Regions from separate parts of the Pseudomonas sp. PSKL.D1 genome, predicted to be linked through region 2. Evidence: riboswitches for the same ligand, from Rfam matches in the RefSeq annotation. Region 2 holds a riboswitch; each other region holds the start of a gene.

What was found. A riboswitch is a leader RNA that binds a small molecule or an ion and turns the genes downstream of it on or off. The one in region 2 is predicted to bind cobalamin.
Region 1: it holds a riboswitch for cobalamin, as region 2 does, so the genes downstream of both, PVV54_RS14915 (TonB-dependent receptor) here and PVV54_RS12045 (CbtB domain-containing protein) in region 2, are expected to answer to the same signal.
Region 3: it holds a riboswitch for cobalamin, as region 2 does, so the genes downstream of both, PVV54_RS15485 (ABC transporter substrate-binding protein) here and PVV54_RS12045 (CbtB domain-containing protein) in region 2, are expected to answer to the same signal.

The regions. Positions count from the first base shown of each region.
Region 1 covers NZ_CP118607.1:3,355,916-3,361,467, forward strand. The annotation lists gene PVV54_RS14915 (TonB-dependent receptor) at 1-1,249, opposite strand, end outside; cobalamin riboswitch at 1,357-1,563, opposite strand; gene PVV54_RS14920 (SDR family oxidoreductase) at 1,714-2,418, shown strand; gene PVV54_RS14925 (LysR substrate-binding domain-containing protein) at 2,419-3,306, opposite strand; gene glsB (glutaminase B) at 3,448-4,368, shown strand; gene PVV54_RS14935 (ABC transporter ATP-binding protein) at 4,560-5,552, shown strand, end outside.
Region 2 covers NZ_CP118607.1:2,716,732-2,722,283, forward strand. The annotation lists gene PVV54_RS12015 (transporter substrate-binding domain-containing protein) at 1-267, opposite strand, end outside; gene PVV54_RS12020 (response regulator transcription factor) at 281-895, opposite strand; gene PVV54_RS12025 (DUF1272 domain-containing protein) at 1,115-1,357, opposite strand; gene cobM (precorrin-4 C(11)-methyltransferase) at 1,422-2,174, opposite strand; gene PVV54_RS12035 (cobalamin biosynthesis protein) at 2,209-2,601, opposite strand; gene PVV54_RS12040 (CbtA family protein) at 2,604-3,296, opposite strand; gene PVV54_RS12045 (CbtB domain-containing protein) at 3,306-3,491, opposite strand; cobalamin riboswitch at 3,604-3,829, opposite strand.
Region 3 covers NZ_CP118607.1:3,481,155-3,486,706, reverse strand. The annotation lists gene PVV54_RS15495 (ABC transporter ATP-binding protein) at 1-680, opposite strand, end outside; gene PVV54_RS15490 (FecCD family ABC transporter permease) at 677-1,693, opposite strand; gene PVV54_RS15485 (ABC transporter substrate-binding protein) at 1,693-2,700, opposite strand; cobalamin riboswitch at 2,810-3,008, opposite strand; gene PVV54_RS15480 (DUF1624 domain-containing protein) at 3,038-4,204, opposite strand; gene PVV54_RS15475 (ABC transporter ATP-binding protein) at 4,427-5,552, opposite strand, start outside.

The DNA of each region.
Region 1 (5,552 bases), 640 kb from region 2:
GGTCGTTGCTGATGTACTCGCCACCGCCCGAGCCCGCCAATGGCACCGTATCGGTCAGGGTATTGCCGAAGTCGTGCTTGCGTACGAAGCGGATCGAGTTGTAGTCGGCGCCAACCACCGTCTGGCTGGCCAGGCCGAACAGCGAATGCTGCAGGGTGAAGGACTGGCGGTCGCCAATCTGGTCCTGGGTCTGCTTGATGCTGATGAAGTTGCTGCGCTGCACCTGGTCGCCCGGCAGCCAGGTGTAGGTTTCGGCATTGCGCCAACGGCGCTGGGCCTTGAGGAAGTACAGCTGGTTGCTGGCGGTGAGGGTGTCGTTGATCACCCAGTCTGTGACCAGGCGCGTGGACTGGTCGTTGTAATGCACCTCGGCGTTATCGACGTTGTAGTTGTGGTCACGCAGCGACTCACGAAAATGCCCGTTCACCAGCGGCGTGCCGAAGTACTGCTGCGGGTCCTGGTCCCCGTAGTCGTGGCTGAGGGTGACACTCAGGTCGTCGTTCGGCTGCCAGCGCAGGGAGCCGCTGATGGCGAGGCTTTGCGAGTCGCCACGGTCGACCCAGCCGTGGCTGGCCAGCTTGTTCAGGTTCAGGCGGTAGCTCAAGGTGTCGCTGAGCGAGCCACCGCTGTCCAGTGCCATCTGCCGGCGGTCATCGGAACCATACCCCAGGCGCACGTGGTTGCGGATTTCCCCCTCGAACGGTTTTTTCGGGACCACATTGATAACCGCCCCGGTTGCGCCCTCCCCGTACAGCACAGATGCCGGGCCACGCAGCACATCGATGCGCTCGACCGACCAAGTGTCCACCGGAAAGGTAACCGTACCAGCGCCCACGTACAGCCGCGTGCCGTCGTACAACTGCATGGTCGAACCGTGGCCGGTAAAGCCGCGCGCCGAAAGCGCCGTGCCACCGTTGCCCGGGTCGCCGATGAAGGTGATGCCCGGGGAGCGGGTAACCGCTTGCTGCACGGTGGCATTGTTGCGTGTGTCGATTTGCTCGGCGCTGATGCTGGTAACGCTTGCCGGGGTTTCCAGCGGCGTCAGGTTCAGCCGCGAACCGCTGGCATTGGGGGTATGCAGGTCGGGCGGCATATCTTGCCCGGCGATACCGGTGATGTCTGTTGCGGGCAGCGCGAGGGCCTTGTCGGCCTCGGCGGCCAACGCCGGCAGGGTGAAGAACACGCAGGGCACCAGGCTTGCACGCAGCAATGGGCCAGGCAGTGAACTGAACAGCGAATTACGGGACATGTCGTTCCACTTGAAGCAGGAATGGAAGAAGCCCGGAGGGAAAAACGCACAGGGAAACGCAGGCGCACGCGCCCACGCAAACCGGCCTGCGCCCGCCCACCGCGGGTTGCCTATCGATGCTTCAGGCCGGTCTCCGGGCTCACGAGGGTCATGAAGCATTCACCTTCCCATGCCAGAGCACAGTGGCCTTTCGAATGCTTCGCTCGCATACCGTTGCGGGGGCAGCGCCGGACTGATCATCACGCGATGACGAACCGGCTTCCCGTTTCACCCCAAGCTCGGCGGCAGGGGGCACCTGAAACAGGCGCGCAGATGACCATCAAATTGCCATAAGGTCAACCGGCAATCGTTAAAGCAGTAGTTTTTCTATCGCCAAGTGACAAGTAGTGTGGCTCTCTGCCTTGGCCGGCAGGTGCTAGCCTGACGACTCACACTTCATCATTAAATGTGTCTCAGGAGGCCGCATGTCAAAAGAAAAAGTCGCCATCATTATCGCCGGTGGCAGCGGTATGGGTGCAGCAGCTGCCAAACGCCTGGCTGCCGATGGTTTCAAGGTTGGCATCCTGTCCTCCTCGGGCAAGGGCGAGGCACTGGCCAAGGAACTGGGGGGTATCGGCATTACTGGCAGCAACCTGAGCACGCCAGACCTGCAGAGGCTCGTGGAAGCCGTGCACGAAAAGTGGGGCCGCATCGATGTGCTGGTGAACAGCGCAGGCCACGGGCCGCGCGCGCCAATCCTGGAAATCAGCGACGAAGACTGGCACAAGGGCATGGAAACCTACCTGCTCAACGTCATTCGCCCCACCCGCCTGGTTGCCCCGATCATGCAGCAGCAAAAAGGCGGCGTGATCATCAACATTTCCACCGCCTGGGCGTTCGAGCCCAGTGAACTGTTCCCCACCTCGGCTGTGTTCCGCTCTGGCCTTGCCGCTTTCACCAAGATCTTTGCGGACAACTACGCCGGCGACAACATCCGCATGAACAACATCCTGCCCGGCTGGATCGACAGCTTGCCGAGCACCGATCAACGTCGCGACAGCGTGCCGCTCAAGCGCTACGGCACGAGTGAAGAAATTGCCGCCACCGTTGCGTTCCTTGCCAGTGACGGAGCGGGTTACATCACGGGCCAGAACATCAAGGTCGATGGTGGCGTAACGCGCAGCGTTTGATCAACCTGCCATCGCCATCAGCCAGTTCCTGACGGTCGCCAAGGCTTGCGGCGGCCGCGCCTTGCGCGGCCATACCAGATAGAACGCCTTGTCCAACCGAAGTTGTTGGGCAAACACCTGAACCAGCCGCCCGGCGGCCACATCCGCTTTCACGAACTCAAGGTTTGCCAGGGCGATGCCTTGGCCATTGATGGCGGCTTCAATGGCCAACGAAGTCTGGTTGAAACGGATGTTCTTGGCGCTGCCCTGTGGATGCCCGGGAAACACCGCAGCAGCATATTCGGGCCAGAAGTTGTGCGCATCATGGAGCATCAAAAAGCCCTGCAGTGCCGCAAAATCATGCGGTAAGCCCTTCTCTGCGAGCAAGCCCGGGCTGGCCACCGCGACGATGCGCTGCTCCATCAACAACTCGGCATTCAGGCCCGGCCCGAACGGCGGCTGGCCGTAGCGCACGGCGATGTCGACGCCATCGTTGTGAAAATGCGAAAGCCGGTCGGTGGCCAGCACCCGCAGGTCGATGTCAGGGTGCGCATCGGCGAAAGCACCCAACTTGGGGATCAGCCACTTCGAGGCAAAGGTGGGCGTGACGCTGACCGTCAGGTGGGAAGGCGCCGGTTTGAGCAGACGCGTGGCTTCATCAAGCATCACAAAGGCACTGCGCACACTGGTGCTGTACGCATGGCCGGCATCCGTCAGGGCCAGGCCACGTGGCAGGCGCTTGAACAGTTTGAGGCTCAGGCTGGCCTCCAGGCCGCGTATCTGCTGTGCGACGGCGGCCTGTGTGACACCCAGCTCCTCTGCCGCCAAACGGAAGTTCAGATGGCGCGCTACGACCTCGAAGATGCGCAGGGCGTTGAGGGATGGCAAGGATGGAAAACCCGCTGGCATGGCCGCTGAAACTCTGTGGTCAGATTCAAACCTGAAGGCTAGCGGTCGAGGACGACAAAAGGAACCTTTGAATACTGGGATTGTGCTCCGCCGCCCGCACGCGTCGTCTGCTGAAACCTCCGGTACACGATGGCGCCCCCGATGCACGCACTCCTACAAGAAATCCTCGACCAGGTCCGCCCTTTGCTCAGCCAGGGCCAGGTTGCCCAGTACATTCCCGCCCTCGCCGAGATAGAGCCGCAACAACTGGGCATTGCCGTGCAAAGCCTGGACGGCCAGTTGCACTGTGCCGGCGATGCCACCACGCCGTTCTCGATCCAGAGCATCTCCAAGGTATTCAGCCTGGTGCAGGCCATCAGCCACAGCGGCGAGGGTATCTGGTCGCGGCTGGGTTACGAGCCGTCCGGCCAGGCCTTCAACTCGCTGGTGCAACTGGAGGTGGAAAAAGGCCGCCCGCGCAACCCCTTCATCAACGCCGGGGCGCTGGTGATCTGTGACATCAACCAGTCGCGCTACGCCACCCCTACCCTGTCGATGCGCGACTTCGTTCGCCGCCTGGCCGGCAATCCGCGAATCGTCAGCGACGCGGTAGTGGCCGAGTCCGAGTACCAGCACCGTGCCCGCAACGCGGCAATGGCCTACCTGATGCAGGCTTTTGGCAACTTCCACAACGACGTCGACGCTGTGCTGCGTAGTTACTTCCACCACTGCGCCCTGTCGATGAGCTGCGTGGACGTGGCCCGGGGCTTTGCCTTCCTGGCCAACCGCGGGCTCTGCCCCAATAGCCATGAGCAGGTGATCAGCCCACGCCAGGCCCAGCAAGTGAACGCGATCATGGCTACCAGCGGGCTGTATGACGAGGCGGGCAACTTTGCCTACCGGGTCGGCCTGCCGGGCAAGAGCGGGGTGGGCGGTGGCATCGTGGCGGTGGTGCCGGGGCGCTACAGCATCTGCGTGTGGTCACCAGCGCTGAACGCCTCGGGTAACTCGCTGGCAGGCTTGCGGGCGCTGGAGCTGTTGAGTGAACGCCTGACCGGCTCGGTATTCTCGCCGGTGCTCTGAAACACGCCGCGTTTTGGCACGGGCGCCCCAAGTTGGCGCCCCACGCGCCCCAAAAGCACACACCCCGCCCTGAAGGTGCTCGCCCAGTGGCACCCGTTCCCGACGTAAACCCCGCTGCCACGGCCCGTTGCTCGATAATCTGACCAATTGGCCATGTTTTTGCTTTGCACCCTGCTCATCACCCAAAACCTTTGAGCAGCCCCATGTCCGAACGCCCCCCACACCAGCGCCTCGAACTGCGCGCCATCACCAAGCGCTACCCGGGCACGCTGGCCAACGACCGCATCGACCTGCGCATCGCGCCCGGTGAAATTCATGCCTTGCTGGGCGAAAACGGCGCCGGCAAAAGCACCCTGATGAAAATCATCTACGGCGTCACCGCGCCGGATGCCGGCCAGGTGATCTGGGAAGGTCAACCCGTGCAAGTACGTGACCCGGCCCAGGCCCGGGGGCTTGGCATTGGCATGGTGTTCCAGCATTTCTCGCTGTTCGAGACCCTCACCGTGGCGGAAAACATCGCCCTGGCCATGGGCCGCGAGGCCGGCACACCCAAGCAGCTGGCACCGCGCATTCGCGAAGTGTCGCAGCGCTATGGCATGGCGCTGGAGCCCGAGCGCCTGGTACACAGCCTGTCGATTGGCGAACGCCAGCGGGTGGAGATCGTTCGCTGCCTGATGCAGCAGATCAAGCTGCTGATCCTTGACGAGCCCACCTCGGTGCTGACGCCCCAGGAGGTCGAAGAGCTGTTCGTGACCCTGCGCGCCCTGGCCGCCGAAGGTTGCAGCATCCTGTTCATCAGCCACAAGCTCAACGAAGTGCGGGCGCTGTGCCACAGCGCCACGGTGCTGCGCGGCGGGCGTGTGTCGGGTGACTGCGTACCCGCCGAATGCAGCGACCTGCAACTGGCGCGGTTGATGGTCGGCGACGCCGAAGGCCTGGAAGCCAGCTACCCGAAGCGCGACGGCGGCCTGCCGCGCCTGCGGGTGGACGACTTGAGCTGGCGCAACAAAGACCCGTTCGGCACCTCATTCGAGCGCCTTCGCCTGGAAGTACGCAGCGGCGAAATCGTTGGCATCGCCGGCGTTGCCGGCAATGGCCAGGACGAACTGCTGGCCCTGCTCAGCGGCGAAACCCGCCTGCCCGCCAGCGAGCGCGAACGCATCACCCTCGACACCCAGCCCATG
Region 2 (5,552 bases):
GGAAATGAGCCCGGCAATGTCGGCGCTCAGCCCCTCGTAATCGGCGGGGCTGATGTTGATTTCGAAAGGTGGGTAGTCTGGCCGGGAGCTGCCTAGCCGCAACACCTCACGCCGCTCAAGCCATTGCCTGTCCTGGGCATCCAGGCGCAAGGGCTTGGTCGCGCTTACGGCCCTTGCCAGCAAGTGGCGTGGCTCGGCATCGGTCTGAGCTGCCAGCTGGCTGCTCAGGCCGAGTGTGAGCAGGAGCACGGCGAGGAGGCGCATCATGGCGGCGAAGCGCCTATTGCACGTTGTTTCGCTTGGCCAGGTCTACCATTTCCACCAGCGATTCGGTCTTGAGCTTGTCCATGATACGGCCCCGGTAGGTGCTGATGGTTTTGGCGCTGAGGTTCATGCAGGTGCCGATGTTTTTGTTGTTCTCACCCCGGGCGAGCCTGCGTAGCACTTCCATTTCACGGTTCGACAGGCTGCCTAACCGGGTATTCTCGCTCTCCAGCGTGTTGCTGTTGACCGACATCTGCGGGAACGTGGAGTAGCCTTTGATCAGTGCCTTGAGGGCAAAAATCAGCGCGTCGTGGTCTTCGTCCTTGGTCACGAAAGCACCGATGCCGGCATCCAGGCAGCGGCGTACGTAAAGGTCGGTGGCTTGCCCGGTCAGCACCATGATCTTGGGGGAGGGCTCTAGTTGCTGAAGGCGTTTGATCACTTCCATGCCATCCAGGCCTGGCAGGCCGATATCCAGGACCACCACATCGGGGCGCAGTTCACGCGCCACCTGCGCCACTTCACTGCCATTGCCCACTTCGCCAACGATACGAAAACGTTCACGCTCGAGCAGCACGCGCAAGGAAATTCTGACAATGGGGTGGTCGTCGACGATCAGCACGGTTGTCATGTTTAAAGCTCCTGTCGGAAGATGGTCCGTTTCCTTGTGTTTATCGGAAACATGTCTGCAAGGACTTTCTGTCGCGCAGCACGATACGACCATTCCGGACCTTTGGTAATGGCGAGTATAGATCTGTTGAATGTCCGCAGGCGTGTTGGGGAAAATTCCTACAAAAAGCAGGCTACAGGCGCCGTCACCCTTGCAGTGACGGTGCCTTGGGGAGGTCGGTCAAGCGCACGCGTTGTGGGCTTTGACCACGCGCTGTGTAGAAGCAGGGTTATTGGCCAGCGCCTGGCCTACGCGTGTGGGGCGGGCCGTGAGCTGCCCGCCGCAGTTGGGGCAGCGGCCCTGAAAACGGGTTTGCGCGCAGTTGCGGCAGAAGGTGCACTCGAACGAGCAGATCAACGCATCGGGGCTGTCACCCGGCAGGTCGACATCGCAGCATTCACAGTTGGGGCGTAGCGCCAGCATGGGCAAGACTCCTGGTTGTCGTGAGAAGTTGAGTCTGCAATGTGACCCGTGCCGGTGGCAACGGTCATTCACTTGGCCGATAAAGGTGCGCGTGGCCAGCGCGGTACAGCGCCGATGCCGCGAACGGCGCGTCGCCCAGCACATGGCCCACCAGAATCAGTGCGGTACGGCGAAAGCCTTTGGCGGCCACCCCGGCAACGATATCGCCCAACGTGCCGCGCACCCAGTCCTGGTCCGGCCAGGTGGCCCTGTGCACCACGGCGATCGGGCAGTCGGCGCCATAATGCGGCAGCAGTTCTTCCACGATGCGTGGCAGGTGCTTGACCCCCAGGTGAATGGCCAGCGTGCTGCCATGCCGGGCCAGATCGCCCAGTTGCTCGCCGGGCGGCATGGGCGAGCTGTCGCCGAAGCGGGTGAGAATCACGGTTTGGGCAATGTCCGGCAACGTCAGCTCGCAGCCGAGCAGGGCGGCGCTGGCAGCGGTGGCGGTCACGCCGGGGATGATCTGGTAATCGATACCCAGCGCTTGCAAGTGGCGGATCTGTTCACCGATGGCGCCGTACAGGCTTGGGTCGCCACTGTGTACACGGGCCACATCCTGGCCTTTGTCATGGGCCGTGCGCATGGCGTCGATGATCTGTTGCAGGTGCAGTTCGGCACTGTTGATGACAACCTCGGCCTGATGGCCTTCCAGTACTGCCGCCGGTACCAGCGAGCCTGCATAAATGATCACCGGGCACTGGCGTATCAGGCGTTGCCCCTTGACTGTGATCAGTTCGGGGTCGCCGGGGCCGGCGCCGATGAAATAGACGGTCATGGAAAGTCTCTTGCAGGGGAGTGGAGTAAGGCGATTATCCGCCGTAGGCCAGGGCGAGGGTAGCGGGGCCAAGGGTTTGTCGCGTCACCAGCAGGTGGCTTGCGGGGTGTTGCTGCCGCGCCAGTGCAAGCGCACTGCTTTCGGCAACGCCCCAACAACCACTGTTGGCGTAGGCAACCGCCGAGCGGTGGCTGAGCTGGGGTTCGAATGCCAGCAGTTGAGCGGCACTGAATGTGACCAATGGCAGGGCGAAATGCCGGGCCAGTTCCAGCAGGCCCGGCTCATCGGCCTTGAGGTCGATGCTGGCGATGCCTTGCAGCGCGGTCTGCGACAGGCCGTGATGTTTCAGGGCCTGTCGCAGCAAGGTGTCGAGTGTCTTGGCCGGGCAGCCTCGACGGCAACCAAAGCCCGCGTACAGGTTTTGTATCGTCACGCTTGGCTGGCGCGGCGATACAGCCAGGCGCTGAGCAGGCCCAAGGCTACCCAGAAGGCGGCATTGGTGACCCAGGAGGCGATCATGAACTGGGTTTCCAGGGCTTCGGGCGCCAGGCTTTCATGCACGTCCGGTTGAGGCGCGCCGATGATGTGGGGAATCAGCAGCAGCACCGCACCCAGTGCCTTGAACAGCCAATGCCGGGCAAAAACCAGCAGCGCCAGGCCCGCGGCGGTGGCGGCGGCGGTGCCTGCCCACCAGCTTTGCCGTTGGCCCAGGTCGGCGGCGGCGGTGCCGGGCAGCTCGGGTGGCAGGCCCAGCGTAGGGGCCAGGCAGAACACTGCGAAGCCGGCCAGGCCCCACAGGGCGCCGGTGCTGACGCGGCCAGGCTCGCGCAGGCTGTAGAGGGCTGCCAGAATCAGTGCAAAACCGACCGCGACCACCAGGTTGCCGCCTGTTGTAGACAGCACGCGCTGCCAGCCGTCTTCCGGCGCCCAGGCTTCTGGGCTGTGTTCATGGGCGGCTACGGCTTCGTCCCCGTGGCTGTGATGTTCGGCGGCAGGGGCTGCGCTCTCGAAGGTTTCCGCTTCCAGAATGAGCGGGGCCACCCAGAAGCTTTGCAGCAGCGTCAGCAGCAGTGCGGCCAGCAGGCCGCTGAACCCGGCGGTGCGGGCGATACGCGTGATCATGGTCAGGCCTCAGTGGCAGGGGAAGGCGGCGCTGTGGCGGGTGTCGTGGGCAGCGTTGTGTACGGCTTCGATGTGCGAGAAGCCGGCAAAGTAGACCAGGCACAGGCCCAGCAGGCTGGCGCCGACGGCGATGACCAGGCGTTGGCTGAGGGTGACGGGGGTGGTGATGCTGTGTTTGGCGCTGGTGATGGGCATGGCGCAGTCCTCTGCTTTGCTTTTCTTGTGGGCAAATGGTGGCAGCAGACACGCGCGGCAGCCCCGGGTGCAGGGCACCCGAGGGTATGCGACAGCGCCCGCCCACCGCGGGGTGTTCATTGAACGCCAGGCCGGTCTCCGGGCTTGCGAGGAAGGAGAGGGGCTCCTTGGCATGCATCGCCTTCCCATGCCGTACTGCGTGGCACAGTGGTTGTGATGCATCGCTCGCTTACCGTTGCGGGGGCAGCACCGGGTTTGTCCGGCCCTGAATGTGGGCCTGCGACGCACCGGTTTCCCGTTTCACCCCCGATGGGGGCACCTGAACGCAGGGTGTAAGGAGAGCACGGGGCACGATTTCCGTCAATTGTGCGATGCGATCGAGTGCGCGTAGCGCCAAGGCCTTTGTTTTTGCTTTTTGCTTTTTGCTTTTAAGCGCGCGGTAATTCAGGCGCCGCAGATTGCGACTTCAGGAGGCTGAACGCAGGCGTCTGGAGGGCCAGGGTGCGTAGCACCCCTTCGGCGTTAGCCGAAGGCGCGAGATGTAGGCTTGCGTAGCAAGTCGTAGGCCGCGCGGGCCTGGAAGGCGCCGGAGTGAGGGGACCCCGGAGCGCAGCGCAGGGGCCGGATGATGGGAGCCGGGGTTTTTGGTTACTTTTTGCCCAGTCAAAAAGTAACCCGCCGTAAGGGCGGAAAGGTGAGTGTGCGCCGGTGCTGCAGCTGAGGATTGACGCGGTATCAATGCCCACGTGCCTTAATCTCTAAGCCAGAAGCCAGAAGCCAATACAATTGTTTTGACAGCACCGTTAGCATTCATTGGCGATGGCGACGCCAAGTCACCTTTCCGCCCTTACGGCGGGTCACTTTTTGTCAAACGCGACAAAAAGTAACCAAAAAACGCTGGCTCCCGTCATCCGGCCCCTGCGCTGCGCTCCGGGGTCCCCTCACTCCGGCGCCCTCCGGGCCCGCGCGGCCTACGGTTTGCTACGCAAACCTACATCTCGCGCCTTCGGCTAACGCCGAAGGGGTGCTGCGCACCCTGGCCCTCCAGACGCCTGCGTTCGGCCTCCTGAAGTCGCCGTCCGCGTCGCCTGAACTACCGCGCGCTTAGAAGCAAAAGCAAAATCGGGTTTGGGTTACGGCAGCATATTCATGCCCATTCAGTTGAGGTGGTTTATACACTCGTGATCCTCTTGCTTCTTGCTTCTTGCTTCTTGCTTCTTGCTTCTTGCTTCTTGCCTTTGCCTTTGCTTTTGCTTTTGCTTTTAAGCGCGCGGTAGTTCAGGCGACGGAGATTGCGACTTCAGGAGGCCGAACGCAGGCGTCTGGAGGGCCAGGGTGCGTAGCACCCCTTCGGCGTTAGCCGAAGGCGCGAGATGTAGGCTTGCGTAGCAAGTCGTAGGCCGCGCGGGCCTGGAAGGCGCCGGAGTGAGGGGACCCCGGAGCGCAGCGCAGGGGCCGGATGATGGGAGCCGGGGTTTTTGGTTACTTTTTGCCCAGTCAAAAAGTAACCCGCCGTAAGGGCGGAAAGGTGAGTGTGCGCCGGTGCTGCAGCTGAGGATTGACGCGGTATCAATGCCCACGTGCCTTAATCTCTAAGCCAGAAGCCAGAAGCCAATACAATTGTTTTGACAGCACCGTTAGCATTCATTGGCGATGGCGACGCCAAGTCACCTTTCCGCCCTTACGGCGGGTCACTTTTTGTCAAACGCGACAAAAAGTAACCAAAAAACGCTGGCTCCCGTCATCCGGCCCCTGCGCTGCGCTCCGGGGTCCCCTCACTCCGGCGCCCTCCGGGCCCGCGCGGCCTACGGTTTGCTACGCAAACCTACATCTCGCGCCTTCGGCTAACGCCGAAGGGGTGCTGCGCACCCTGGCCCTCCAGACGCCTGCGTTCGGCCTCCTGAAGTCGCCGTCCGCGTCGCCTGAACTACCGCGCACTTAGAAGCAAAAGCAAAAGCAAAAACAAACGCGCATGTAACGGCACAAAGCGGTGTATCGCAGGGCGCAGTGGGCGAACAGGGCCCGCACTCCAGCACGCCAACAGTTGACCACCCGCCACCC
Region 3 (5,552 bases), 760 kb from region 2:
GGTGTGCCGAGGGCGACCAGGCGGCCTTTGTCGAGCACTGCAACCCGGTCGCAGGTCAGCGCCTGGTTCAGGTCGTGCAAGGCCACCAGGGTGGTTACCGGCAATGCCTGTACTTGTTGCAGCAGGCTCAGCTGGTGCTGGATGTCGAGGTGGTTGGTGGGCTCATCCAGCAGCAGCACTTGCGGGCGCTGGGCCAATGCGCGGGCAATGTGCACGCGCTGGCGCTCGCCGCCCGACAGCGACCCCCAGAGGCGTGTGCGCAGGTGCGCGGCGTCCAGGTCGGTCAGGGCCTGCTCAACGATGTCATGGTCCTGTGTGCCAAAGGGGGCCAAAGCGGACAACCAGGGTGTACGGCCCAGAGCCACGGCATCGAACACGCTAATGGCGTCGAGGGTGTCGGCCTGTTGTTCAACCAGTGCCAGGGCCTGGGCAATGCGGCGACGCGGCAGGCGCGCCAAGGGTTCGCCAAGCAGCTGCACGCTGCCGCTGTTCGGTGTGCGCAGCCCGGCCAGCAGTTTGAGCAGCGATGATTTGCCAGAGCCGTTAGGGCCAACGATGCCGAGGGTTTCACCGGCAATCACGCTCAGGTCGATGCCGCTCAGTACTGGGCAACCTGACAGCTTCAATCCGAGGCCCTGGCAGGCAAGCGGGGCAACGCTCATGGTTTGCAGGGCTGTCATGCGCGCCCCCGTCTGCTGACCAGGATCAGCGCGAACACCGGCGCGCCGATCAGCGCGGTAACCACGCCGACCGGAATCACCTGGCCGGTGATCAAGGTGCGTGAAAGGATGTCGGCCGCGATCAGAAACAGTGCACCGCCCAGCGCACTGGCCGGCAGCAGGCGGCTGTGGCCGGGGCCAAGTATCAACCGCAAGGCATGCGGAATGACCAGCCCTACAAAGCCGATGGCGCCCACGATGGACACCATCACGGCAGTCACCAGTGCCGCGCAACTGATCAGCAGCAACTGGGTGCGGCGTACCGGAATACCGAGCGAGGCGGCTGAGTCCGTGCCAAACGTGAAGGCATCAAGTGCGCGGCGGTGCCACAGGCACACCAGCAGGCCAACCACCGCAACCGGCAGTGCCAGCCACACCGATGGCCAGCGCACGCCGCTGAGGTTGCCCAACAGCCAGAACAGGATGCCGCGCGCCTGCTCGGCAGTGGCCGACTTGGTGATCAGGAAGGCCGTGAGGGCGTTGAACAACTGGGAGCCGGCAATACCGGCCAGGATGACTTGGGCATTGTTGCTGCTGGGGCCGGCCGCGCGGGCCAGCACCAGCACCAGCGCGAAGGCCGCCGCAGCGCCAATGAAGGCGCCGGCGGACATGCTCAGCGCCATGCCGCCGAAGCCCAGCAGCCCGACCAGCACGGCGCCGGTCGAGGCACCGGCCGACAGGCCCAGCAGGTACGGCTCGGCCAGGGGGTTACGCAGCAGCGCCTGCAGGATCACGCCGCAGGTGGCCAGCCCGGCGCCGCAGGCGGCGGCCACCAGGGTGCGGGTCAGGCGGTAGTTCCAGACGATGCCGCTGTCGATGGGGTCGACCGGGTAGCCGGCCTGCCACAGGTGGTTGGCCAGTACCTGGAACACGACGCTCGGCGACAGATTGGTTTCGCCAATGGCGGTGCCGGCCAGCAAGGCCAGCAGCAGGGCGAGCAACGCCAGGGCGCTGTAGGGTAGCAAGCGACTCATCACGGTGTGGCTTTACCGCTGGCGAACGCCGCCGACAGCGTCTGCAGGCCGCGGAACAGGCGAATGCCGGCCTGCATGGCGTCGGCATCGAGGATGATGATGCGGTTGTTTTTCACTGCGTCCATGTTCTTGGTTACCGGGTCGGTGTGCAGGAATTCGAGTTTCTTCTGGTAGTCGTCGGCCGGGAAGCGGCGGCGGTCCATGCGCGCGATGATCAGCCAGGTCGGGTTGGCCTTGGCCAGGGTTTCCCAGCCCACGGTTGGCCACTCTTCGGTGGACTCGACCACGTTGCGCACGCCCAGGGTACGCAGCATGAAGTCGGCCACACCCTGGCGACCGGCCACGTACGGGTCGATGTCGAGGTCGGCGCTGGAGAACCAGAACAGCGCCGATGTGTTGCTCAGGTCCTTGCCGGCCAGTTGCTGTTTAGCGCTGTCCAGGCGTGCCTTGAGGTCAGCGTTCAGCGCCGCACCGCGGTCTTGTACGTCGAAGATTTCCGCCAGCTGGCTGACGCTCTTGTAGATGCTGTCGACCTGGAAGGCTTGCAGGCGGGTGCCATCGGCGCCAACCAGGTTGTCTTTCCCTTCGCAGTCCGAGGGCAGCAGGTAGGTAGGGATGTTCAGTTCGCTGAACTGCTCGCGGGTGCCGACCACGCCCTGGGCGCCGACCATCCACTCGAACTGCACCGCCACCAGTTGTGGGCGCTTGCCGACTACGGCTTCGAAGCTTGGGTCGTTGTCGGCCAGGCGCTGCACCTTGTCATTGGTGGCCTTAAACTCGGGCAGCACGTTGTTGAACCACAGCGAAGTGCCGGCCAGCTTGTCGCCCAGGCCCAGCGCGTAAAGCATCTCGGTGCCGGCTTGGCCGATGGTCACGGCGCGCTCGGGTGCCTGGGCGAACGTTTGCGGTTTGCCACAGTTGTCGACGGTGAGCGGGTAGTGGGTGGCGGCCTGGGCCAGGCCGGTAAGGCTCAGGCCTGCGAGCAGGGTGGCGAGACGGGGCAGCATGCTGGGGCGATCTCCTATCGAACGGTTCTGGTGAGGAACGCACGGACAGGCATCGCCAGCCTCTGCAAGGGCAGGGCAGCACAGATAGCCAATCCCGGACACCCCGCCGGTTGGTGAATGTTGGCCGGCAGGTCTCCTGACTGGTGCGTCGTCGCCCGGCTCCGGCCTTCCCGAACCCGGGGGCTCAGTGGCATTGATGGAGCAGGCTCGGCACCTACAGTTGCGGGGGCAGTTCCGTTTGGCGCGCGTGAGCGTGCCTGGGATTCCCTATTAATTCCGTGGTGGAAACCGGCGGGCCGCATGGTAGACCATCGGGCCGCCGGGTGAAACGCTTTGTTCAGAAGTATTTGAGCCAGGTTATGTCACGGCGGCGCGCCTTGAGGCGGGCGAATGCGCGCACCGGCAGGTACAGCGCTGCGGCCAGCAACACGGCACTGAGCCACACCGCGCCGATGCCGTCGAAGCCAAAGTAGGCGCCGTGATTGAGGCCGAACAGGGCAACGCTGGCCAGGTACAGCACCTTGAGCACGTACAGGTGCAGCAGGTAGAAGAACATTGGCGCGGCGCCGAACACGGCCAGTACCCCGATCCAGCGCGCTTGCCCGGCGCGTTCGAAACCGCGCAGCAACAGCAGGCCGAAGCCCAGCGTCAGTGCCAGGAACAGCAGCGAAGGCGGGTACTTGGTGATGTTGAAGAAGCTCATCAGTGTTTGGGTTGCGGTGGGGTAGCCGCTCCACGGCGCTTCGCCATAGCCGTTCTGCATGCGCAGCGCAACGAAGATGACCAGCGTGATGGCGCCCAACAGCAGCAGGCGGTGCTGGCGTTCGGCGGCATCGCTGCCGCGGGCGAACCATGGGCCCAGGCAATAACCCAGGGCGATTACGCCAATCCACGGCAATACCGGATAGGACGTACGCAGGCGCAGGTTTTCGGACACTTCCAGCCAGCCACGGTCATGCAGGATTGCCCACGGCACGTGCATCGCCGACTCCGGGCCGAAGTGCAGGCCATCCAGCAGGTTGTGGCCGGCGACGATGGCCAGGCCCAACGCCAGCAGGGCAGGGCGTGGCAGCCACACCAGCACGGACAGCGCGATCATGCTGACGCCAATGGCCCAGATGACTTGCATGTAGATCACGCTGGGTGGGAACTGGAAGGTCCAGGCGAAGTTGACCAGGGTGAACTCCAGCACCACCAGGAACAGGCCGCGTTTGAACAGGAATGCCGACACATCACTGCGGCCCTGGTATTTCTCGCCGTACAGCCAGGCCGACAGGCCGGTCAGCAGCACGAACACCGGGGCACACAGGTGGGCCAGGGTGCGGCTGGCGAACAGCGACGGGTCGGTGGCGTCGATGGCCATCGGGTCGCCGACCTGGCGGTGCAGGAAAAAGGTTTCGCGCACGTGGTCGAGCAGCATGAAGAGGATTACCAGGCCGCGCAGGGCGTCGATGCTCTGCAGGCGCTGGGTGAGCTGGGTGGGGTTGGCGCAGGCGCTTGTCATGGAGGGTCGCAGGCAAGAATGGATATCAAGTGGAACGTTATCTTATAACCTATTGAGTTGGAGGTGGTAGGGATTTTTGTGGTGGGCAGGTTTGGCCTTATCGCGGATAAATCCGCTCCTACAGGGGGCGCGCCGCCATTTCGGCATGCGCAGTACCTGTAGGAGCGGCTTTAGCCGCGATCACCGGCGGAGCCGGTGCCATCCTCCACATAGAATGATCAATCAGTGCGCACCAGCCGACTTGCTCAAATCGCTCTCGGCCCACTCGGTGTAGATGCAGGCATCCGCCACCGCCCAACGCACCTTAACGGTATCGCCCGGCTGCATCGGCATCCCCGCTGCAGACAACGCTTTCACGGTCAGTTCGGTACCCCCGGCCGTCACCACATGGCAGGTCTGGCTTTCCCCCAGGAACAGCACTTCACCCACCTTGGCACTGACCTCATTCCACCCGGCTGGCAGCGGTTCACGCGCAGCCTGCTCGGCGCTCAACGCCAGGGCCTTTTCCGGCCGAACCATGATCAGCGCATCCTGCCCGGCTGCCAGTCCCGGCGTCAGGCGGATTGCGACCGGCTGTCCTTCGAAACTGCCTGCGCCATTGCTGCTGGCCTTGATGCGCAGGAAGTTGGAGTTGCCCAGGAACGACGCAACAAACGCATTCGGCGGGTTCTGGTACAGGTCGTAGCCAGTGCCCAGGCCAACGATCTTGCCGTGGCTGAAGATGGCAATGCGTTGGGACAGGCGCATGGCTTCTTCCTGGTCGTGGGTGACGTAGACGATGGTGATGCCCAGCCGACGGTGCAACTGGCGCAGTTCGTCCTGCAGGTCTTCACGTAGCTTTTTGTCCAGCGCGCCGAGGGGCTCGTCCATCAGCAGGATGCGTGGCTCGTATACCAGGGCGCGGGCAATGGCCACGCGCTGTTGCTGGCCACCGGACATCTGCGACGGCTTGCGGTGGGCGAATTGCTCAAGCTGGACCAGCTTGAGCATGGCGTCCACGCGCTTTTTGGTTTCGGCGGCGCCGAGCTTGCGAATGGCCAGCGGGAACGCAATGTTGTCGCGCACGTTCAGGTGCGGGAACAGCGAGTAACGCTGGAACACCATGCCAATGTCGCGCTTGTGCGGCGGCACGTTCACCAGCGACTGGCCTTCGACCAGGATCTCGCCGCTGCTGGGCGTTTCAAACCCGGCCAGCATCGACAGCGTGGTGGATTTGCCCGAGCCGCTGGAGCCCAGGAAGGTCAGGAATTCGCCGTCCTGGATGTCCAGGTCGAGGTTGTCCACGGCGGTGAAATCGCCGTAATGCTTGTTCAGGCCACGCAGGCTGACCAGGGTCTTGTGCTGCGCG